Regions from separate parts of the Luteibacter sp. 22Crub2.1 genome, predicted to be linked through region 1. Evidence: predicted binding sites of a transcription regulator. Region 1 holds the regulator's gene; each other region holds the start of a gene.
The links. The regulator HrcA, encoded in region 1, represses chaperone genes, less so after heat shock. The targets are predictions, from matches to a motif close to TTNGCACTCNNNNNNNNNGAGTGCNAA.
Positions count from the first base shown of each region.

Region 2: rpoH (RNA polymerase sigma factor RpoH) is a predicted target of HrcA. The motif match lies at 2,016-2,042, and genes of this name have one in related genera.
Region 3: B5X73_RS02020 (co-chaperone GroES) is a predicted target of HrcA. The motif match lies at 5,742-5,768, and genes of this name have one in related genera.

Region 1 is NZ_FUYT01000014.1:60,259-68,182, reverse strand. Features, by position in the region: gene dnaK (molecular chaperone DnaK) at 39-1,967, opposite strand; gene grpE (nucleotide exchange factor GrpE) at 2,097-2,633, opposite strand; gene hrcA (heat-inducible transcriptional repressor HrcA) at 2,720-3,781, opposite strand; gene recN (DNA repair protein RecN) at 3,916-5,586, shown strand; gene B5X73_RS15245 (response regulator transcription factor) at 5,590-6,219, opposite strand; gene B5X73_RS15240 (MASE1 domain-containing sensor histidine kinase) at 6,306-7,924, shown strand, end outside.
Region 2 is NZ_FUYT01000013.1:13,168-21,091, reverse strand. Features, by position in the region: gene ftsX (permease-like cell division protein FtsX) at 1-273, shown strand, start outside; gene B5X73_RS14240 (response regulator) at 289-1,128, shown strand; gene ung (uracil-DNA glycosylase) at 1,125-1,832, shown strand; gene rpoH (RNA polymerase sigma factor RpoH) at 2,074-2,934, shown strand; gene B5X73_RS14225 (response regulator transcription factor) at 3,017-3,697, shown strand; gene B5X73_RS14220 (sensor histidine kinase) at 3,681-5,054, shown strand; gene B5X73_RS14215 (efflux RND transporter permease subunit) at 5,135-7,924, shown strand, end outside.
Region 3 is NZ_FUYT01000002.1:40,228-48,151, reverse strand. Features, by position in the region: gene glnE (bifunctional [glutamate--ammonia ligase]-adenylyl-L-tyrosine phosphorylase/[glutamate--ammonia-ligase] adenylyltransferase) at 1-327, opposite strand, end outside; gene B5X73_RS02035 (LTA synthase family protein) at 505-2,397, shown strand; gene B5X73_RS21235 (hypothetical protein) at 2,599-3,606, shown strand; gene groL (chaperonin GroEL) at 3,696-5,339, opposite strand; gene B5X73_RS02020 (co-chaperone GroES) at 5,400-5,693, opposite strand; gene B5X73_RS02015 (protein-disulfide reductase DsbD family protein) at 5,936-7,924, shown strand, end outside.

The DNA.
Region 1 (7,924 bases):
GCCGGGCCCGCGGTGTGCCGTTGCTCTACAGGACGAAATTACTTCTTCTCGTCCTTGACCTCGGTGAACTCGGCGTCCACCACGTCATCCGGCTGAGCCGAGCCGCCGCCCGGTGCCGACTGCTGCGCGGTGTCCTGCGTGCCGCCACTGGACTGAGCCGCGGCGGACAGCGCCTGAGCGACCTGCTCCAGGTTGGTGATCTTCGCCTCGATGGCGTCCTTGTCTTCGCCGGTCAGCGCCTTCTCGAGTTCCGACACCGCGCCATCGATGCTGGCGAGCTGCTCGGCCGGGATCTTGCCGCCGTGCTCCTTGAGCTGGCTGCGCGTGGCATGGACGAGCTGGTCGCCCTTGTTACGCGTCTGCACCAGGTCGTGGAACTTACGGTCTTCTTCGCGGTTGGCTTCCGCGTCGGCGACCATGCGTGCGACTTCGTCATCCGACAGGCCCGAACCGGCCTTGATCTCGATCTTCTGTTCCTTGCCGGTGTCCTTGTCCTTCGCGGACACGTGCAGGATGCCGTTGGCGTCGATGTCGAAGGTCACTTCGATCTGCGGCTGACCGCGCGGTGCCGAACGGATACCGGAGAGGTCGAACTTGCCCAGCGACTTGTTCGCATTGGCACGCTCGCGCTCGCCCTGCAGCACGTGCACGGTCACGGCGGTCTGGTTGTCGTCGGCGGTCGAGAAGGTCTGCGAGGCCTTGGTCGGCACCGTGGTGTTCTTCTCGATGAGCTTGGTCATCACGCCGCCCATCGTCTCGATACCGAGCGACAGCGGGGTCACGTCGAGCAGCAGCACGTCCTTGACCGTACCGCCCAGCACGCCACCCTGAATCGCGGCGCCGACGGCGACGGCTTCATCCGGGTTGACGTCCTTGCGCGCTTCCTTGCCGAAGAAGTCCTTCACGGCTTCCTGGACCTTGGGCATGCGGGTCTGGCCACCGACGAGGATCACCTCGTTGATGTCGGAGATCTTCAGGCCGGCATCGTTCAGCGCCGTGCGGCACGGATCGATGGTGCCCTTGACCAGGTCTTCTACCAGCGACTCCAGCTTGGCGCGGGTCAGTTTGATGTTGAGATGCTTCGGACCCGTCGCGTCGGCCGTGACGTACGGCAGGTTGACGTCGGTCTGGTGCGCGGACGAGAGCTCGATCTTGGCGCGCTCGGCGGCGTCCTTCAGACGCTGCAGGGCGAGCTGATCCTGGCGCAGGTCGATGCCCTGCTCCTTCTTGAACTCTTCCACGAGGTAATCGATGACGCGATTGTCGAAATCTTCGCCGCCGAGAAAGGTGTTGCCGTTGGTCGAGAGCACTTCGAACTGCTTCTCGCCGTCGACGTTGGCGATTTCGATGATGGACACGTCGAACGTGCCGCCGCCCAGATCGTACACGGCGATCTTGCGGTCGGCCGTCGAGGTCTTGTCCAGACCGTAGGCCAGCGCGGCAGCGGTCGGCTCGTTGATGATGCGCTTGACCTCGAGGCCCGCGATCTTGCCGGCGTCCTTGGTGGCCTGGCGCTGGCTGTCGTTGAAGTAGGCCGGCACGGTGATGACGGCCTCGGTCACGGCCTCGCCAAGGAAGTCCTCGGCGGTTTTCTTCATCTTCATGAGGACCTTCGCGGACACTTCCTGCGGGGCCATCTTCTTGCCATCGGCGGTCTGCACCCATGCGTCGCCGTTATCGTGCGCGACGATGCCGTACGGAACCAGCTTGAGGTCCTTCTGGACTTCGGCGTCGGTGAACTTGCGGCCGATGAGGCGCTTCACCGCGTAGAAGGTGTTCTTGGGGTTGGTGACGCTCTGACGCTTGGCCGGCGCACCCACCAGGACTTCGTTGTCCTTGGTGAAAGCGACGATGGACGGCGTGGTGCGATCGCCCTCAGCGTTTTCGATAACGCGCGCGGTCGAACCTTCCATCACTGCGACGCAGGAGTTGGTCGTACCGAGGTCGATGCCGATGATCTTGGCCATTGAAGTTGCTCCGTATTTCTAAGCGGCCCCCGCGGCCGCGACTGGTTTGGAAAATGGGGGTGTGCCCCATCGATTCAATATCTGGTGAGACTCCCCGCGGCGCGAAACCGACGCCGGACGGGGTTTGGTTCAGTTGTCGCGAACCACCGCCACGAGAGCCGGACGCAACAGGCGGTCGTTCAGGACGAACCCCTTCTGCACCACGGCCACCACGGTGTTCGGCGCGTGCTCGTTCGATTCGACCGAGCTGATCGCCTGGTGATGCTCCGGGTTGAACGGCTGGTGCAGCGGGTCGACGACCGAAAGGCCGTTGGCCTGGGTCACCTTCTCCAGCTGCTTCAGCGACATTTCCAGCCCCTCGCGCAGCGTCTTCGCGTCGGCCGTCTGATTGGCCAGGCCCAGCGCGATGCCGTCGTACACCGGCAGCAGGTCGCCCAGCAGCTTCTCGTTGGCGAAACGGCGGGCCTGGTCGAGGTCACGCTGCATGCGGCGGCGCTGGTTCTCGATCTCCGCCTTCTCGCGCAGGACCGTCTCGCGGGCCTGGGCCAGCTCGACTTCCATCGCGGCAAGCTGGGCGTTCAGCGCGTCGAGCTCGGACTGTGCGCCGTTCTCGTCGACACCGCCGTCCTGCGCCTGATCCGGCGCATGGGGATCGTTGTTCTGCATGGTTACTCCAAATGTCAGCTTCACGGCCCTCCCTCGGGAAGGGCCGAACATTCGCGGGAAATACTAAACCCGCCTCCCGTGCCGGTTTATGAGGTCGCCGCGGCGCGATTCAAGGCGTCACTGAGCAGTCCGGCCGTGGCTTGTACCACGGGAATCACCCGCTCATATGCCATACGCGTCGGTCCAATAACTCCGATCGCGCCCAGCATCCGGCCGCTGGTGCCGTAGGTGGCGGTGACGATACTGCACCCGTCGAGGGCGGAAAAACCGGATTCCTCGCCGATGAACAGGCGCACGCCGGGCGCCTGGACGCACATTTCCATCAGCTGAAGCAGATCGCGCTTCTGCTGGAAGGCGTCGAAGAGGTCGCGAAGCCGCTCGATATCGGCCAGCTCCGAGTACCCCATCAGATTGGTCTGACCGCTCACCAGCACGTCGTCCGCATCCTCGACGGGGGTGAACGACGCGGTGGCCAGCTCCACCACGCTGGCCAGCTGGCGATTGAGCTCGCCCCCGGCCTCGCGCAGTTCGGTGGCGAGGTGCGCCCGGATGTCCGCCAGACGGAAGCCGGCGAACTGAGCGTTGAGATAGTTGGCCGCCTGCTCCAGCTCCGTGGCATCCAGCGGCCTGGCCAGCTGAACCACCCGGTTCTGCACCTGGTTGTCCGAGAACACCAGGATCACGAGGACCCGGGCGTCGGGCAGATTGACGAAGTCGATGTGGCGCAGCGGAAAATCGCCCTGGCGCGGCACCGTGACCACGCCGGCGAAGCGGGTCATCGCCGAAAGCAGGTTCGAGACGTTGCCCAGCAGGTCGCGCGTGGTCGTCTGGTGCGGTGGCAGCCCGCCCTGCAGGCGAGCCATGTCGTCGCGCGGCAGCGGCTTCAGTTCGAGCAGACTGTCGACGAACAGGCGAAGGCCGCGCGGCGTCGGAATACGCCCCGCCGAGGTGTGGGGCGATGCCACGAGGCCCGCTTCTTCCAGGTCCGCCATGATGTTGCGGATGGTCGCCGGACTCACTTCCAGGCCGGACGAACGCGCCAGCGTGCGTGAGCCCACCGGCTCACCGTCGGAAAGGTATTGCGATATGAGGGTCCGCAGCAGCCGGCGCGCTCGTGCATCGATGTCGTGACCGGAGAACGGATTCATGCGCCTGGCTGGTGTGGGAAAGGGGTTGGAAGCTCGCGCTATCAATAAGGTCTCGCCGCCTCGCTTGCAAGTCTCGGCTTATGCGACTCGCCTCCCGCTACAATCGGCGCGATTCCATCCGCCGCCTGGTCCTCATGCTCACGTCGCTCTACGTCCGCCAGTTCGCCGTCGTCGAAGAAGCCGAGATTGCCTTCGGTCCGGGCCTTACCGTGGTCAGCGGCGAGACCGGCGCGGGCAAGTCCCTGCTGGTGGATGCCCTGATGCTGCTGGCGGGCGCCCGCGCGGACAGCGGCATGGTCCGGGCCGGCAGCGACCGCGCCGAGCTGGCCGCCGAATTCGACCTCACCGGCCTGCCCGAAGCCACCGAGTGGCTCCGCCAGGAAGAACTGGACGATGGCGAGACCTGCCAGCTGCGTCGGGTGATCCGCACCGAAGGCAGCTCGCGCGGCTGGATCAACGGCCGCCCGGCCAGCCTCGCCCAGATGTCGGCGCTGGCCTCGCTGATCGTCGAGATCCACGGCCAGCACGAGCACCAGGCCCTGCTTTCGCGCCAGCATCAGATGGCTTTGCTGGATGCCTACGCGGGCAACGAGGTCTTGCAGACGAGCGTCCGCGACACGGCCAAAGCCTGGCGCGACGCCGTGGCGCGCATTCGTACGCTGTCCGGCGGCGATGACCGCGAGCGCCAGATCGAGCTGCTCGCCCACGAACTGGAAGAACTCGACCGCTGGGCCCTCGCGCCCGCCGCGCTCGAAGACCTCGAAGCCCAGCATCGCCGGCTGGCCAATGCCGGCCGGCTGGCCGAGGGCGCCAATGGCGTCGTTGAAATCCTCGACGGCGAAAGCGAATTCGCTGTCGGCCGCGCCCTGTTGCGCGCCCATGCTGAGGTGTCGCGCCTGGCCGAGCTGGACGCCTCGCTCGTCCCGACCCTGGAGCTGCTCGACAGCGCCCAGATTCAGGTCGGCGAAGCCGTCGACGGCCTGAGCCGCTACGCGCAGGATGTCGAACTGGATCCCGAACGGCTGGCCGAGGTGGACACCCACCTCACGCACCTTCATGACCTCGCCCGCCGCTACCGCTTGCCCATCGAGGAACTGACGGCCAAGGCCGAGGAAGTCCGCGAGCGCCTTGCGGAACTGGAAGGCGCCGGGGATGCGCTCGACCGTCTGGGTCGCGAGCGCGATCGTCTGCGCAAGGCATGGGATGACGCCGCATCGTCGCTGTCGAAAGCCCGCGCCGACGCCGCAGGCCGACTCGGCGCCACGGTGGCCGCGTTGATGGGTGAGCTGGGCATGGGCGGCGGCCGTCTCGAAGTGTCGCTCGAACCGGCCGAGGGCGACGACCCGGATCCGCAGGGCCGCGAGCGCTGCGAACTGCTGGTCAGCGCCAACCCCGGCCAGCCGCCACGCCCGTTGCGCAAGGTGGCCTCGGGTGGCGAACTCGCCCGCATCAGTCTGGCGATCGAAGTCGCCACGCTGGGCAACGACAACATCGGCTGCATGATCTTCGACGAAGTGGATACCGGCATCGGCGGTGCCGTCGCCGAGGTGGTCGGCCAAAAGCTGCGCGCGCTGGGCGAAAAGGTGCAGGTACTCTGCGTCACCCACCTGCCCCAGGTGGCGGCGCAAGGTCACTCACACCTGCGCGTGGCCAAGGAGAGCGACGGCGATTCGACCCGTACGCGTATCCATCCGCTGGATGCGTCCGGCCGTCGTGACGAGCTGTCGCGCATGCTGGGTGGCGTCGAGATTACGAAAGAGACGCGGGCGCACGCGAAGAAAATGCTGGATCGGGCTCAGGGGTGACCGTCAGGTCCTGATGAGCCCCCGCTCCTGAGCCATCCGATAAAGGTCCAGCTCCGACCCGGCATTGAGCTTGTTCATCACCGCCGCCCGGTGGATGTAAATCGTCTTCTGCCCGATCCCCAGTTCCGCCGCGACCTGTTTCGGCGCGCGCCCCGCCGCGAGTAAGAGGAATACCTCCCGCTCTCGTGCCGTCAGGCGGCTGAACGGATCCAGATCCGCCGAAGGCCGTCCCGAGCGCCGCTGACGCAGATCCGAACTGAGATATTGCTCACCACTAAGGACCGAACGCACCGCGGCGACGAGTTCTTCGGGCGCGACACCCTTGGTCACATAGCCGCGCGCACCGCGACGCAGCGCCTCGGAAACGTAAGGTTCGCCGTCATGCATGCTCAGCACGACGATCTTCATCCCGGGCGAAATACTCGCGAGATGCTCGATGAGCGGGAGGCCGCTACCGTCGGGAAGCGACAGATCCACCGCCACCAGGTCGGGGCGATGCTGGGTGACCGCATCGACAGCCTCGTCGGCATTGCGGGCTTCGGCAACGACGTCCAGATCGGGTTCAAGCTCGATGAGTCGCTTGAAACCCTCACGGACGATGGCATGGTCATCTACAAGAGCGATTCTTGGCATGCACAGAATGTAACAGGCAATCCCGACGCGTGCGTATGGGCGACGCCGAGCGTCGGGGCGGCACATCCGCCGTGTAACATTCGGGCATGCGACTACACGCGCCTTCCCGATTCGCCGGTCCCCTGCTAGCGCTCGCCTACGCGGCGATCTGGATCATGCTCTGGCCTACCGAGCAGCCCTACTGGGTGCTGCCGTTTGGCCTGCGCTTCGGTGCGCTGCTACTCACCCGCACCCGCAACTGGTTCTGGATCCTCGGCGCGGAACTCGCCGGCAGCATGATCTGCGAATGGCGCAGCGGCCTGCCCATCGGCGGCGCCGGCTTTCTGCTCGGCGACGCGCCGGAGCCCCTGATGGTGGCCGCGTGCCTTTGGCTGCTTCGCCGCGCCCACCTGCACGCCAGCCTGGGCACCCCGGAAGACGTCGCCCGCCTGCTGCTCTCGGCGATGGTGACGGCCACGGTCGCCACCGCCGGCAACGCCGCCATGATGGCCTCGCTGCACCCGGCCGCGCCGGTCGAGATGCTGGGCACCACCTTCGGCAGCGACCTGCTCGGTAACTACCTCGGCGTTCTGCTGGTCGTGCCGGTGATGATCCTCGTCTTTCGCGAGCGCCCCACGCAGTCGTCCATGGCCGAGCTCCTGCTCGACGGCCTGCTCGTCATGCTGCCCTCGCTGGCCATCCTGATCACCCTGGCCGAGTATTCTCCGCAGCCGCAGTTCGCCCGCGTGCTGTCACTGGCACCGGTGCTCTTCTTCGCCTTCCGTCATGGCTGGCGTGGCGCGGGCCTGGCCATGCTCATAACAAGCGTGGGCCTGAATGTCACCGAAGACATGATCGGGCGCGGCGCTCCCACGGCGGCGGCCCATCTGTTCCTTGCCGTGGCCGGCACCGGCACGCTGATGCTCGGCGCAGCCACCGACGCGCTTCGCCGCAGCAGCGAGCGCGTCGCCCAGCAGAACACCCACCTCGCCGCCGCCAACCAGCGCCTGGATCAGCTGGCCCGTCAGCTGCGCGACGCCGCCCGCGGCAACCTCCAGGCGGAGGAAAACCTGCGCCGACACATGGCCGCCGAGCTGCATGACGAACTCGGACAGAACCTCACCGCGATCCAGACCCACCTGAAACTGGCCCAGGCGCGGCTAGGCAGCGCGGGCATGGAGGACATCGGTAAATCCATCAACGGCATCCTTGGGCACATGCGCAAGGCGCTGCACAAGATGCTCGACAGTCTGCGCCCCTCGGTGCTCGACGAGTTCGGATTGCTGCGCGCACTGGACGAAGGCCCGATCCGCGACATGCTGACCGCCGCGGGCATCCATTACGTCACCGACCTGCGGGGCGAGCCCCGCCTGCTGGACGAGGACACGCTGACCGCTATCTACCGCGTCGTCCAGGAGAGCGCGACCAACGTCGTCCGCCACTCCGGCGCCAGCCGGATGGCCCTGCGCCTGCGCATCGGCATGCGCGACAGCGGCCCGGTCGCCATCCTCGACATTCGTGACGACGGCACCGGCCTGCCCTCCACCCCCAAACCCGCAAGAACCGACGGCGGCGGGCGCGGACTACAGGGCATGAGTGACCGAATCACCGCGCTTGGAGGCCTCTTCCGGATCCGGCCCGAGCCCGTCGGACTGCACCTCCGCGTGTTGCTCCGCAGCACAAGTATCGGAATGAGCATAGGAAATTTTCCAATACCGGGTCAGTG
Region 2 (7,924 bases), on a different contig from region 1:
GCCAGCCGTCCCTTCGTTCGCCGTCCTTATCTCTACGCGGGCATCTGGCTCGGGTTTCTTGCCGGCGTTCTGGCCGTGGTGCTGGCCGTCGTGCTCGAACTTGCGATGGCCGGCCCGGTGGGACGTCTTGCGGCCGCGTACGATGGCAGTGTGAGCTTCGGCGGGTTGCCCGCGTGGCTGTTGCTTTCGGTACCCGTCGCCGCCGCGTTGCTCGGCTGGCTGGGTGCCCGTCTGGTGAGTGCACGACAGATCCGTCGCGCCGCGGCGGTCTAGACAAGGGGATTTGGGGTGGCGACTCACATCGGTTCAGGCGTTGCCGGCGCGGCGCCGCGGATTCTCCTGGTCGACGGCTCCAAGGTCGTCCGCCAGCTGATTTCGCGCGTGGTCAGCGCCGAGGTGCCGGGCGTCGAGATCGTGGGCGTCTCCACCGGCGCGGAGGCGCAAGCCGAACTGCAGCGAGGGGTCTTCGACTTCGTCACCGTGGCGCTGCGGCTGCCCGACATGGACGGTCTGGACATCGCACGCTTCGTGCGCGAATCCGCGCCGCAGATCTACATGCCGATCGTCGTCGTCTCCGGCGACGTGGAAGAGCGTCTTCATCGGCGGGAACTCGGCGAGTTCGTCACCGACTACTTCGACAAGTCACTGGGCTTCGGCGCGCTGGCCGAATTCATCCGTGGCTACGTGCGCCCGGAAGGCGGTGCCGAGGGCGAGGTGCTTTACGTCGAGGACAGTCGTGTGGTCGCCCTGGCCACGCGCCGCATGATGGAAAAGTACGGCCTGACGGTGCACCACGTGATCAGTGCCGAAGACGCCATCGTGTACCTGCACGAGGCGAAGGCCCGCGGCGACATGGGCGCCGACATCGTTCTTACCGACGTCAGCCTCAAGGGTGAACTCACCGGTGGCGATCTCGTGGAACGTATCCGCAACGAGTTCGGCTACGGCAAGGGGCAGCTGCCCACGCTGATCATGACCGGCGACGAAAACCCCGCGAACCAGGCCGCGTTGCTGCGCGCCGGCGCGAACGATCTCGTCGAGAAGCCGGTGGAAGAAAAGTTGCTGATCACGAAGCTGTTGTTCCAGTTGCGGGTGGCGCTACACCTGCGTGAAAGGGCGGAAGGTTGAACGAGCGGGTCAAGCTGGAAGCATCGTGGAAGGAGCGGATCGGCGATTACCTCGATCGTCCGGAGATGCTGGCGCTGTCGGCATTTCTGCGCGAGGAGAAGGCGGCGGGTAAGGTCATCTACCCGCCCGGCCCCGAGATCTTCAATGCGTTCGCGCACACGCCTTTCGATCGCGTACGCGTCGTGATCCTCGGCCAGGATCCGTATCACGGTCCCGGACAGGCGCACGGCCTGAGCTTTTCGGTGCGGCCCGGCGTCCGCGTGCCGCCCTCGCTGCAAAACATGTTCAAGGAGATCGAGGCCAGCCTCGGTATACCGCGCCCCGACCACGGATGCCTCACGCCCTGGGCCGATCAGGGCGTCCTGTTGCTCAACGCGGTGCTCACCGTGGAAGCGGGGCAGGCCGCATCGCATCAGGGCAAGGGCTGGGAAGGGTTTACCGATGCGGCGATCGACGCCCTCAACGGCGAGCGCGAGGGCCTGGTCTTCCTGCTTTGGGGTAGCCATGCCCAGAAGAAGGGCCAGCTGATCGACGCCAGGCGCCACAAAGTTCTGCGCAGCGTGCATCCGTCGCCGCTGTCGGCGCATCGCGGTTTTCTGGGCTGTGGGCACTTCGCTGACACGAACGCGTACCTCGAATCGCGCGGGGAGGCGCCGATCGACTGGTCGCTGCCGCCAAAGGCCGCTTTGGTCTCCGCCCTTTAAAGTCAGCTTCAAGCCCCAATAACTGTAACAACGGCGGACACATAGCCGCCGTAGACGCCCTTGGCGCCGCGTTTTCGCGGCCGGGGAGCCGTCTGCCTCCTGAACACCCCGGCACCGACTCTGGACACGCCGGGGGTATTTCTGTACCATAGCGTACAGTTAACCGATGAACTTCGGGCTGACTTAGCACTCTCACATCGGGACTGCTAATCTGCATACAGACTTTCAGGAGGTTCCACACATGTCCCAAGCACTCGTTACCCGTAACTACGGGCTCCCGAGCGTCGTTGGCAGTCTGGATTCCTACATCTCGGCGGTTCATCGCATCCCGGTGCTCAGCCTTGACGAGGAGCAGTCGCTGGCGCGCCGCTTCCGTGACGACGCCGATCTTGACGCCGCCAAGCAGCTCGTTATGTCCCACCTGCGTTTCGTGGTCCATGTGGCCCGCGGCTATAACGGCTACGGCCTGCAGCTGTCGGACCTCATCCAGGAAGGCAACATCGGCCTGATGAAGGCGGTCAAGCGTTTCGACCCGGACCAGGGCGTTCGCCTGGTGAGCTTCGCGGTGCACTGGATCCGTGCCGAGATGCACGAGTTCATCCTGCGCAACTGGCGCATCGTGAAGGTCGCCACGACCAAGGCGCAGCGCAAGCTGTTCTTCAACCTGCGCAAGAGCAAGAAGCGCCTGGGCTGGATGAATGCCGAAGAAGTCCGTGTCGTCGCTCACGACCTGGGTGTCCCGGAAGCCACCGTCCGCGAGATGGAATCGCGTTTGTCGGGTCGTGACGTGGGCTTCGAAGCTCCGGCCGATGCCGATGACGACGACAAGCCGGCACCGGCCGCCTTCCTCGTCGACGAAGGCGCCGACCCGTACGACAACCTCGCCGAGGAAGACGCGAGCAACAACCAGATGGGCGCGCTGTCGTCGGCGCTCGGCAACCTGGATGCCCGCTCGCGCGACATCATCCAGCGTCGCTGGCTGGCGGAAGACAACAAGGCCACGCTGCAGGATCTTGCGGACGAGTACGGCGTTTCCGCCGAGCGTATCCGTCAGATCGAAGCGAACGCGATGAAGAAGATGCGCGTCGCCATCGCGGCCTGAGTGCCCCGTTCGGCGTAAGATCCGGAGCGGCCCCCTCGTGGGGCCGTTTTCCGTTTCCCCTTTGAGTCAGGAGTCCAAGCGGATGCCCAGGGCACTGGTCATCGAAGACGATGAAGTCACCGCTCGCGACATCGTCGCGGAGCTGAGCGCTCACGGCCTGACGGCCGAGTGGGTGGCCAATGGCCGCGACGGGCTGACCCGCGCGCTGGCCGATGGCTACGACATCATCACTCTCGACCGCATGCTTCCCGGCATGGACGGTATCGACATCGTGTCCGCGCTGCGCGAGCGACGTATCGATACGCCTGTGCTGATGATCAGCGCGCTGTCCGATGTCGACGAACGCGTGCGCGGTCTGCGCGCCGGCGGCGACGATTATCTGACCAAGCCGTTTTCACCGGACGAACTGGCCGCGCGAGCGGAAGTGCTGCTGCGTCGTCGCCGGCCCGCCGCCAACGAAACCCGCCTGCGTGTCGCCGACCTCGAACTCGACCTGGTCAGGCACAACGCGCTGCGCGGCGGTCAGCCGCTCACGCTGCTGCCCACCGAGTTTCGCCTGCTCGAATTCCTCATGCGCAATGCCGGTCAGGTCGTCACACGGCAGATGATCTTCGAGCACGTCTGGGGATTCCATTTCGATCCGGGCACCAACGTGATCGACGTCCATATCGGACGCCTGCGCCGCAAGATCGACGGCACGGGGCAGGCGCCTCTGATTCGTACCGTTCGTGGATCGGGGTATCTCCTTGCGCCCGCTGACTGACGCCTGGCGTTCCGCCACCTCACGACTGATCCTCATCTACGGGGCGCTGTTCGCGATCTGGTGCGTCGTGTTGCTTGGCGTGGTGCAGTGGGAGGCGTCACGCTACCTGTCGCGCGTGGTCGACCAGATGCTGGTCGCACGCATCCATTATCTGGAAGGCACCGACGCGCGGAACCTTCCAGATACGGTGGCGACGGCCAGCGCGGTCGACGTCCAGGGCTTCATGCGCGTGGGCCTGTTCGACGCCCATGGCCGGCGCGTCGCCGGCAACATCGCCCGCGTACCGGATGAACTGAGCGAGGACGGCACCGTGACCTCGGTGAAGGCCATGCTGGTGGATGCCTCGCGCGATGCGCCGATGCGGGCACGCGGCATCACGCGGCAGCTCCCCGACGGACGCCGCCTGGTCGTCATCAAGGACAGCACCACGATCGACGGTCTCGGTGCGATCATCCGGCGCGGCCTGCTCTGGGGCCTGTCGCTCACGTTGATCCCGGGCGTACTGGGCGGCGTGCTCATCGCACGAGGGCCAGCCCGCCGCATCCGTGCGATTCAGCAAGCCATGGAGCCCATCCGCGAAGGCGACCTAAGCGTGCGTCTGCCCGTGAGCCGCGGCGGCGACGAGGTCGACCTGCTCGCCGCGACGGTCAACACCACGCTGGGCGAAATCGAGCGCCTCCTGGGCGAGGTCAAGGGCGTCAGCGACAACATCGCCCACGACCTTCGCACACCGCTGACGCGCATGCGCACGCGGCTTTACCGTCTGCAGCAACAGTTCGCCGAGACGCCCGAAGGCGATCAGCTGGAAGCGTGCGTCGCCGAGATCGATACGGTGCTGGGACGCTTCCGCGCGCTGCTGCGCGTGTCCGAACTGGAAGATCGCCAGCGCAGCGCCTGCTTCGAGGAACTGGACATCGGCGCGGTCCTGCGCAACGTCCATGACTTCTATGCGCCGCTCGCCGAGGACCGCGGGCAGGCCTTCGAGATCCGGCTGGACAAACTGCCGCCGCTGCGAGGCGATCCGCAACTGATGTTCGAGGCGTTCGCCAACCTCGTCGGCAACGCGATCAAGTTCACCCCGGACGGCGGGGCGGTTCGCCTCGTCGCGACCACCGACGCCGCCGGCGACGCGCGGATCGATATCGCCGATACAGGCCCCGGTATTCCCGAGGGCGAGCGCGAGGCGGTGTTCCGTCGTTTCTACCGCGGGGACGAAACCCGTACCAAGCCTGGTTGCGGTCTGGGACTGGCCATCGTCAGCGCGATCGTTCGTCTGCACGGGTACTCGCTGTCGGTCGGTGGGGACGAAAAAGGCGCTGTGTTTTCAGTCACCTGCCCCCCGGTCGTAAGCTCATAAACAAATCTTAACTACGACGACGATCGTCATGGGCGCAAAATTCGCCGCGACGCAACATTCGCGCACGGAATCCGTCCCTCATGATTGGCATCGTCCGGATCGCACTCTCGCGACCGTATACCTTCGTCGTCCTCGCCCTGCTGATCCTCATCGTGGGTCCGCTGGCCGCGCTGCGCACGCCGACGGATATCTTTCCCGACATCAAGATTCCCGTCATCGCGGTGGTCTGGCAGTACACCGGCCTGCCGCCGGATCAGATGGTCGGCCGCGTGTCGTCGCCCTTCGAGCGGGTGCTCACCACCACGGTCAATGACGTCGAGCACATCGAGGCCAACTCGATCCAGGGCTTCGGCATCGTCAAGATCTTCTTCCAGCCGACGGTGGACATCCGCACGGCGAACGCGCAGGTCACCGCCGTGGCCCAGACGCTGCTGCGCCAGCTGCCCGCGGGTACGACACCACCGCTGATCCTCAACTACAACGCCTCGACGGTGCCGATCATCCAGCTGGCGCTCTCCGGTGACGGCCTGACCGAGCAGAACCTGGCCGATCTGGGCCTCAATATCATCCGACCCCAGCTGACCTCGGTGGCGGGCGCCGCTATTCCGTATCCGTTCGGCGGCAAGACGCGCCAGGTGCAGATCGACATCGATCCGCCGGCTTTGCAGGCCCGCGGACTGTCGGCCCAGGACGTGGCCAACGCCCTCGCGGCGCAGAACCTGATCACGCCGGTGGGTACGCAGAAGATCGGCAAGTACGAATACACCCTGCAGCTCAACAACTCGCCCTCGGTGATCGACGAACTGGGCAACCTGCCGGTGAAGACGGTCAACGGTGCCACCGTGTTCATCCGCGACGTCGCCAACGTGCGCGACGGATCGCCGCCGCAGACCAACATCGTCCACGTCGACGGCAACCGCTCGGTGCTGATGACGGTGCTGAAGAACGGTTCCGCTTCCACGCTGGCGATCATCGCCGGCATCAAGGAGCGCGTGGAGGCAATGAAGGACGGTCTTCCGGCCAATCTCAAGATCGCACCGATCGGCGACCAGTCCCTGTTCGTCAGCGGGGCCATCGAGGGCGTGGCCCGCGAGGGCATCATCGCGGCGGCGCTCACGAGTCTGATGATCCTGCTGTTCCTCGGCAGCTGGCGCTCGACGGTCATCATCGCCACATCGATTCCGCTGGCGATCCTCGGCTCGATCGCCGCACTCTCGGCGATCGGCGAGACCATGAACATCATGACCCTGGGCGGCCTGGCGCTCGCCGTCGGCATCTTGGTGGACGACGCGACGGTGACCATCGAGAACATCAACTGGCATCTCGAGCAGGGCAAGGACGTGGAGACCGCGATCCTCGACGGCGCGGCGCAGATCGTCACCCCGGCCTTCGTCTCGTTGCTGTGCATCTGCATCGTCTTCGTGCCGATGTTCTTCCTCAACGGCGTCGCCCGCTTCCTCTTCGTGCCGATGGCCGAGGCGGTGATGTTCGCGATGATCGCCTCGTTCATTCTCTCGCGCACGCTGGTGCCGACGATGGCGAAGTATCTGCTTCATCCGCACGATCACGACGATCCCCACGGCGAGGGCAAGGCGCCGTCGCGCAATCCCCTGGTGCGTTTCCAGCGTCGCTTCGAAGCGCGCTTCGAGAAGATCCGCGAGAGCTACCACGGACTGCTGCGGCTGGCCCTCGATCATCGCAAGGCGTTCGTGATCGGGTTCATGGGTTTCGTCGTGCTGTCCTTCGCGCTGGTGCCGATGCTGGGTCGCAACTTCTTTCCTTCGGTGGACTCGGGGCAGATCCTCATGCACGTCCGCGCGCCGATCGGCACGCGCGTGGAGGAGAGCGCGCGTCTGTTCGCCGAAGTGACCGACGCCGTACGCCGCATCGTGCCCAGGGAAGAGCTCGGCACCGTCGTCGACAACATCGGCCTGTCCTCCTCGGGCATCAACAACACGTACAACAACACGGGTACGGTCGGTTCGCAGGATGGCGACATCCAGATCGCGCTCAACGAGGGGCACGCGCCCACCGCCGACTACGTGCGCGAGATGCGCGAGAAGCTGCCGCGTGAGTTTCCCGGCGTGACGTTTTCCTTCCCGCCGGCGGACATCATCAGTCAGATCCTGAACTTCGGCTCGCCCGCACCCATCGACCTGCAGGTGCGTGGTCCGAACCTCGACGCCAATTTCGGTTACGCCAGCCGACTGCTGCGCGATATCCGCAAGATTCCGGGCGTGGCGGATGCGCGCATCCAGCAATCGAACGCCAGCCCGACGCTGAAGGTCGACGTCGACCGCAGTCGTGCGCAGCAGGTCGGTATCACCGAGCGTGACGTCACCAGCAGCCTGGGCGTCAACCTGGCCGGCTCCAGTCAGATCGCACCGACGTTCTGGCTCAATCCGCAGAACGGCGTGTCCTATCCGATCGTGATGCAGACGCCTCAGTACAGCATCGACTCGCTGCCGGACCTCGAGAACGTTCCGATCAGCCCGAGCACGGGCAATGGTGGCTCGCAGGTCCTCGGCGGCCTGGCCACGGTCTCGCGCACGACGTCGAGTTCGGTGGTCAGCCAGTACAACATTCAGTCGATGGTGGAGATCTTCGCGACGACGCAGGATCGCGATCTCGGTGCGGTCGCCGCGGACATCCAGAAAGTGATCGACGCGAACAAGAAGTTCCTGCCGAAAGCGTCCAGCACCGCCTTGCTCGGTCAGGTGCAGACGATGAACAGCGCCTTCTCCGGCCTGATCTTCGGTCTGCTCGGCGCGATCGTGCTGATCTACCTGCTGATCGTGGTGAACTTCCAGTCGTGGAGCGATCCTTTCGTGATCGTCACGGCGCTCCCGGCCGCCATCGCGGGCATCATC
Region 3 (7,924 bases), on a different contig from region 1:
CGCCTCCGCGTGCCGGAAACGGCGCAGCATCGCCATACAGAGATCTTCGTCGGCGGGCAGATCGAGCGAGGTGGCGCGCGTGCTCGCATCGGCATTGCCGCGCAGTCGCTCCAGTCCCGCTGGCGCAAGCAACTCGGGCTGACGTCGCAGGACATCGAAAGCGAAGTCCGAGGCGAGAAGCGTGCGGCGGATACGCTCGGCGACGCCCGCGTCATCGTGCAAGGGGATGCGCGCGGCACGACACGCCGCCATCACGTCGGCGTAACGGTGGTCGATCAGGGCGCGGAGCTCGGGACTTTCGCGCGGTGTTGGCGTGGAAGCATTCATGAGGCGGTCATTGTGCCCGAGACGAGGCCTGTGGCGGCCGGGTGAGAGGATTCAGATTTTTCTTACGAATCATGACCTTTTTCGTCGCGACATGGCGCATCCGCCTGACAACCGGTTCATGTCCGTTGCGTTACAGTCCCTACCCCCTCGCTGACAGGGGCGTGACAAGAGGACGTTATGACTGTCAATTCAACGCGTTGGCGTGACATCGCCGGACGGGTCGCCTTGCCGCTCCTGCTCGCGGTCGCGTTCGTCCTCTATACCGGGTTCCTCGATGGGAATCCCGGCGTCGCCAGCAGCGCCTGGGCCGACCGCCCGTGGCACCTGTTCGCCAACGCCTTGCCGGGGCTCATGCTCGCCTTTCTGCTTCTGGTGCTGACCCGACGGGCGTGGCTGTCGTTCGGCGTCGCGTTCATGGTGCAGGGCGCCGTGCTCGCGGTGAGCGCCATCAAGATGAAGAATCTCGGCTCGCCATTGTTACCTGCGGATTTCCGCATGGTGGGTCAGCTGAAGAATGGTGGCCTGCACCTGCTCGGCGGTTACCTGCCCTCGAGCCCCCTGCCGTATCTCGCGATCCTCGGCACCATCGGCCTCATCGCGATCGTCGCCCGGTTCGAGCCGGCGCTGTTCGCGCGCCGCACGCACGGGCGTCGACTGATCACCGGGCTTACCCTTTTTGCATTGATCGGCACGCTACTCGCGGGCGTTCCCGCGTGGTCGAAGATGTACAACAAGGACCGGCTTGGCATGCAGCCGTGGTCGGCCGCGTCCAACGCGGGCTACAACGGCGTCGTGACCACGATCATGCAGTTCCGCCTGCAGAACGCGGGCAAGAAGGAGAAAGCGGATCCCGCCGAGGCCGAGCAATTCATCGCCGCGACCGGCGGCGACCTGCGCCAGCACATGGCGGAGGCCGCCACCAATGGCCGACAAACGCCTGATATCGTGATCGTGCAGAGCGAGTCCTTCTTTGACCCCAGCGTCATCAGGGGCATCGAGCAGGAGGACTTCGCGCCCAACCTGCATCGCCTGGCCGAGCATGCCAGCACGGGCCAGCTGCACGTACCGACCTTTGGCGGCGGCACCATCCGCACCGAATTCGAAGTCCTGACCGGCTTGTCGCTGCGCTACTTCCCGACCATGCAATTCCCGTATCTGCAGATGCAGGCCGGTGTCATGCCGGGCATGGTTCGCGTACTGCGCTCGCACGGCTACGAAACCATCGCCGTGCATGGCAACGACGCCGGCTTCTGGAACCGCACGGCCGCCTTCAGATCGCTGGGTTTCGATCGCTTCGTTTCGCAGCCCGATTTCCCGAAGGGCTTCCGCAAGGACGGCGAATACATGGCCGACAGCGCCATGACCGACGAAATCATGAGCCAGCTGAAGAACGACGGGCCGCCCCGGTTCGTCTTCGCCATCAGTATGGAGGCGCATGGGCCCTACGACAAATCGGTGAACATCGACACGAAGGAGCGCGACGCCATTCCCGTGCCGGATGGCATCAGCGATGATGCCAAGCTGCAGCTGCGCAATTACATCTATCACATGCGTCACGCGGACGCCGAGCTCGGACGCCTCGCCGAGCTCCTGAAGCAGCGCGAGCGTCCGACGCTCCTGCTGTTTTACGGCGACCACCTGCCCGCATTGACCGAGACTTACGCCAAGGCCGGCTTCACGAACGGTCGCGACATGCTGACTCAGACCGTGCCGTACATTCTGATCGACGCACACGAGGACGGCCCCGCTCCGGTAAAGACCGATCTGGCATCGTGGATGCTGCCGGGGAAACTGCTGGAACAGGCTGGCGTGCATGACGATGCGTACTTTGCGCTGACGCAGGTCGTCGGTGGACAACTGGCGGCCCTGACACACGCACCCGATGCGAGGGAAGCGCCTGAAGACGCCGGCCTGAAATTCACCGACACCTCGATGCGCAACGTCGCGTTGCTGCGCATGAAGCGGAAACTCGACCCCCTGGTGGCGAAATACGCGCAGCCCGATCCGAACCTGGTCGCTCGTCAGGCCGGTGAAGCCGAAGAAGCCGCGGCGTCCGGCGCGGGACAATAGGCCGCCGCTGAAGGTTTCGTGCGCAAAAATGGCATACGTAGCTATTTGTCATTCAAATAGCGCCTGCGTCACAAAATACCTGTCACCGCACTGTTAGCGTGGCTCTGCACTCGTCGTAGTGCAAAGGAGCCTGGGGGACGCACGTCGATCATCCGGTCGGCGGCACATGGACGATATCCTTCCAACGCAGGAGTCGTACGCATGAAGAGGTTCGCTTCAATCGGCAGGGTTGTGGCGCGCGCGGGCATCATCGCGGCCATGTTCTCCGTAACGCTGAGCGCCAGCGCGGCGGATACGTCGCAGGCAGCGCCTACGCTTCAACTCACCCGCGTCGGCGCCATGCCGGCCACCGCGAAGCCCGCGGGCGTTCCGGACGATTACGTCGTCACACCCAATGGTTATTTCTCACCCGACTGCGTCGCCACCGTGCATGCAGGCGATCAGCTTCAGAAAAACGGTCTGATTAAACGTGCCTCGGGCATGACGGAGAAAGCCGCTACCTGCGGCAAGGCCAATTTCACGTTGCAGGGCGAACGCGTCGAAGCGGACGGCCGCCATACGCTACGGTCCGCGGCGACGCCGCCACCGGCGCAGAGCGGCTGGGTGCAGTCGGCAAACTACGCGAGCAGCACGCCCATCGGTCGCATCGTGGCCACGTGGACGGTGCCCGGTGCGCCGACGACGCAGAGCGACCAGGTGATCTATTTCTTCCCTGGCCTGGAACAGTTGCCCAACGTGCAGTCCATCCTTCAGCCCGTGCTTGGCTGGAACGGTTACGGCGACAAGGCGTGGACGCTGGCGAGCTGGAACTGCTGTGTCGACGGCACGACGTTCCACAGCGATCCGATACCGGCAAGCGCGGGTGACAACGTCGTGGGCGATACGTACTCCACATGCGCGGCGGGCGAAGCCTGTTCGACGTGGAAGATCGACTCGCGCAACACGACCACGGGCCAGACCAGCTCGCTGACGACCAATCCGTATGCGGATCTGACCTGGGTCTTTGGTGGTGTGCTCGAGGTGTACAGCGTCGCGACGTGCGGGCAGTATCCCGGAGGACCGATCACCTTCCATGACATCGAGGTCTACGACCGCAACAACCAGCGCGTAGCGTCACCGCCGTGGCAGGGTAGCGATACGTCGGGCATCGATCCGCAGTGCAATTACGGACTGAGCACGACGCCGACATCGGCGACCATCGCGTACTGAACCGCCAACGGCGCTGACTCACATCGAAGCAAAAAAAAGAGGCCCCGCAAGCGGGGCCTCTTTCGTACAGCGAGCCGGAAGGCGGGGACTTAGAAGTCCATGCCACCCATGCCGCCCATGCCACCCGGGGCACCGTGGCCGGCGCCGTCGTCCTTCTTCGGCACTTCGGTCACGGCCGCTTCGGTCGTGATGATCGAGCCGGCGACCGAGGCCGCGAACTGCAGGGCCGAACGCGTGACCTTGGTCGGGTCCAGGATGCCGAAGGCGATCATGTCACCGAACTCACCGGTGGCGGCGTTGTAACCGAAGTTACCTTCACCGGCCTTGACCTGGTTGACGATGACCGACGCTTCTTCACCGGCGTTGGTGACGATGGCGCGCAGCGGAGCCTCGAGCGTGCGACGGGTGATCGCGATGCCGAGATCCTGGTCCGTGTTCTTGCCCTTGAGGCCTTCGAGCGCCTTGAGTGCACGGATCAGGGCGACGCCGCCGCCCGGGACCACGCCTTCTTCGACGGCTGCGCGCGTGGCGTGCAGGGCGTCTTCGACGCGGGCCTTCTTTTCCTTCATCTCGACTTCCGTCGCCGCGCCGACCTTGATGACGGCAACACCGCCGGCAAGCTTGGCAACGCGCTCCTGCAGCTTCTCACGGTCATAATCCGACGAGGTCTCTTCGATCTGCGCCTTGATCTGCTTGATGCGCGACTGGATGCCTTCGGCATCGCCGGCACCGTCGATGATCGTGGTGTTTTCCTTCGTGATCACGACGCGCTTGGCGCGACCCAGGTCGTTGATGGTGGCCTTGTCCAGAGCCAGACCCACTTCCTCGGAGATGACCGTGCCGCCCGTCAGCTGGGCGATGTCTTCCAGGATGGCCTTGCGACGATCGCCGAAACCCGGCGCCTTGACGGCGGCGACCTTGACGATGCCACGGATCGTGTTGACGACGAGCGTGGCCAGGGCTTCGCCCTCGACTTCCTCGGCGACGATCAGCAGCGGCTTGGCGGCCTTGGCGACAGCCTCGAGCACCGGGAGCAGCTCACGGACGTTCGAGATCTTCTTGTCGTGGATGAGGATGAACGGGTCGTCCAGCTCAACCTGCTGCGACTGCTGGTTGTTGATGAAGTACGGCGACAGGTAGCCGCGATCGAACTGCATGCCTTCGACGACGTCGAGTTCGTTCTCGAGGCCCGAACCTTCTTCGACCGTGATCACGCCTTCCTTGCCGACCTTGCCCATCGCCGTGGCGATGATGTCACCGATGTTGGCATCGGAGTTGGCCGAGATCGTACCGACCTGGGCGATCGCCTTGTCGTCGGCGGTCGGGTTGGACAGCTTCTTCAGCTCGCCGACGGCGGCCGAGACGGCCTGGTCGATACCGCGCTTGAGGTCCATCGGGTTGATGCCGGCGGCAACGGCCTTGAGGCCTTCCTGGATGAACGCCTGGGCGAGGACGGTCGCGGTCGTGGTGCCGTCACCGGCCACGTCGGAGGTCTTCGAGGCGGCTTCCTTCACGATCTGCGCGCCGATGTTCTCGTACTTGTCGGCGAGCTCGATTTCCTTCGCGACCGAGACGCCGTCCTTGGTGACGGTCGGGACGCCGAAGCTCTTCTCGAGCACGACGTTGCGGCCCTTCGGACCCAGGGTGACCTTCACCGCGTTGGCGAGGGTGTTGACACCCTTCAGCATGCGGGCGCGGACGTCTTCGCCGAAGCGGACTTCTTTAGATGCCATGATCGTTGAATCCTTGAATAGTTAGGTAGAGAAAGTCGGGAGAACGGGGCGAGCCGGGGCTCAGCCTTCCAGAACCGCCACGATGTCGTCTTCCTTCAGGAAGACCAGCTCTTCGCCGTCGACCTTGATTTCCTGACCGGCGTACTTGCCGAACAGGACCACGTCGCCTTCCTTCACGCCCATGGGGCGGAGCTGGCCGCTGGCGAGCAGCAGGCCGGTACCGGCGGCGATGACCTTGCCGCGGGTGGGCTTCTCGGTGGCGCTGTCGGGGATGACGATGCCACCGGCCGAGACGCGCTCTTCTTCGAGACGCTTGACGATGACGCGATCGTGCAGCGGGCGCAGTTTGCTCATGACTTCTCCAAACATGTGTTTGACGGGAAAGGAATTTAGGCCACCCTGTTAGCACTTGCCCAGGGTGAGTGCCAGAATTTTAGCCAGAACAGCCCCGGGATCGGAAGAACTATCTGGATGGTCGACAGATGGCGGCGGCGGCGGACCGTTCAAGGGCCGCGGTGCAAAAAAGCATCCGGCGCCGATGCAAGCCAGCTGGAGTTTGCCCGGTCATAATGACCAACGCCTTACTGGAGAGCCCCATGTCGCCGCTATCCCGCCTCGCGCGGAACCTCGTCGCCTCCCTCGGCCTGTTGCTCGCCGTTTCCCCGGCCTTCGCGCAGGATCCCGAAGACGACCTGCTGCCGGTCACCCAGGCCTTCCATCTCACCTCCGACGCGAGCCAGCCCGGTTCGGTCAGGCTGCACTGGACCATCGCGCCCGACTATTACCTCTACCGCGGCCGGATCAGGATCAAGGCGGCGGACGCCGGCGCCACGCTGGGCCAGCCGACCCTCCCGGACGGCCTCAAAAAGCACGACGAATACCTCGGCGACGTGGAGATCTACCACGGCGAGATCGAGGCGACCGTGCCCTATACGCTCGCCGACGCCGCGACGAAGACGCTCGCGCTCGACGTCCAGTACCAGGGCTGCCACGAGGTCGAGCCGAAGATCTGCTACCCGCCGAACACCGAGCACCTGAAGCTCACGATCGGTGGCCCGTCGACCATCCCGGCCGCGGCACCCGCCAGCGCGCCGCCAGCCGCTGCCGGCGGCGCTTCGCTGCTGGGGGCGCCGGCTTCGCTGCCGGGTACCGAAGCCCAGGCACTGCCCGCCGACCAGGCCTTCCGTTTCGAGGCGCTGGTCAAGGGCGGCGACAGCCTGCTGCTGCGCTGGACGATGCCGAAGGACTATTACCTCTACCGCGACAAGACCGAAATCAAGGTGGTCTCGCCTGCCGGCGTCAGCGCGGGCGAGCCCGACTGGCCGAGTGGCACCGCCCATCACGATGAGCACTTCGGCGACACCATCGTCTATTTCGACCAGGTCGAAGTGCCGGTGCCGCTCACCGGCGCGGGCAAGAGCGGCAAGGTCGATGTCGACGTGGCCTATCAGGGTTGCCTCGAGAACGGCATCTGCTACCCGGTAATGACCCGCCGGGTGAGCATCGATCTCGCCACCCACGCGGCCACGATCGGCGGCGCCACCGAGGCGCCTCCGGCCAGCGCCCCGGCCGAGGTGGCGCCCACCCCGCCGCCAGCCGGCCTGACGCCCGCCGCCTCCGATGCGCCGGTCGGCTTCATCGCCGCGATCGGACTCGCCCTGCTGGGCGGCCTGGTGCTCAACCTCATGCCCTGCGTCCTGCCCGTGCTGTCGCTGAAGGCGATCACGGTGCTGGAGAGTGGCGAAAGCCCCGCTGCCGCGCGCAAGCACGCGCTCTGGTACACCGCCGGCGTGCTCGTCGCCTTCGCCGCGCTCGGCGTGATCATCGTCGGCATCCGTGCCGCCGGCCACGGGATCCAGTGGGGCGCCCAGTTCCAGCAGCCGGTCGCCATCGGCCTGCTGGTCTACGTCATGCTCGCCGTGGGCCTGTCGATGTCGGGCGTGTTCGAGATCGGCGGTTCGCTGGGCAACATCGGCAGCGGCCTCGCCTCGCGCTCCGGCGCCTCGGGCGATTTCTTCACGGGCGTGCTGGCCGTGGTGGTCGCCAGCCCGTGCACCGCGCCGTTCATGGGTTCGGCTATCGCCTTCGCCTTCGCGGCACCGGTGGCGATCGCCTTCCTGATCTTCCTGGCACTCGGCCTGGGCCTTGCCCTGCCCTTCCTGCTCATCGGCTTCGTGCCGGCCGTCGCCCGCCTGTTGCCGCGCCCCGGCCGCTGGATGGAAACGCTGAAGCAGGCACTGGCCTTCCCGATGTACCTCACCGCGGTGTGGCTGTTGTGGGTACTCACCAAGCAGCGTGGTGCCGACGCGACGGCGCTGGTGCTGGCAGGCGGCGTACTGCTGGCGATGGCGCTGTGGTGGTACGGCCGCAGCCGTCGTAGCGCGCTCTCATGGGTCTTCACCGCCGTACTGGCTGTCGGCGCCATGGCCGCGCTGTGGACGGTGCATGGACTTCCCGCCGCAACGACCACCGCCACGGCCAGCGACGGCTCGGTGCCTTACTCGGCCGCCAAGCTCGCGGAACTTCGTGCCGCGGGCACGCCGGTACTGGTCGACATGACCGCCGACTGGTGCATCACCTGCAAG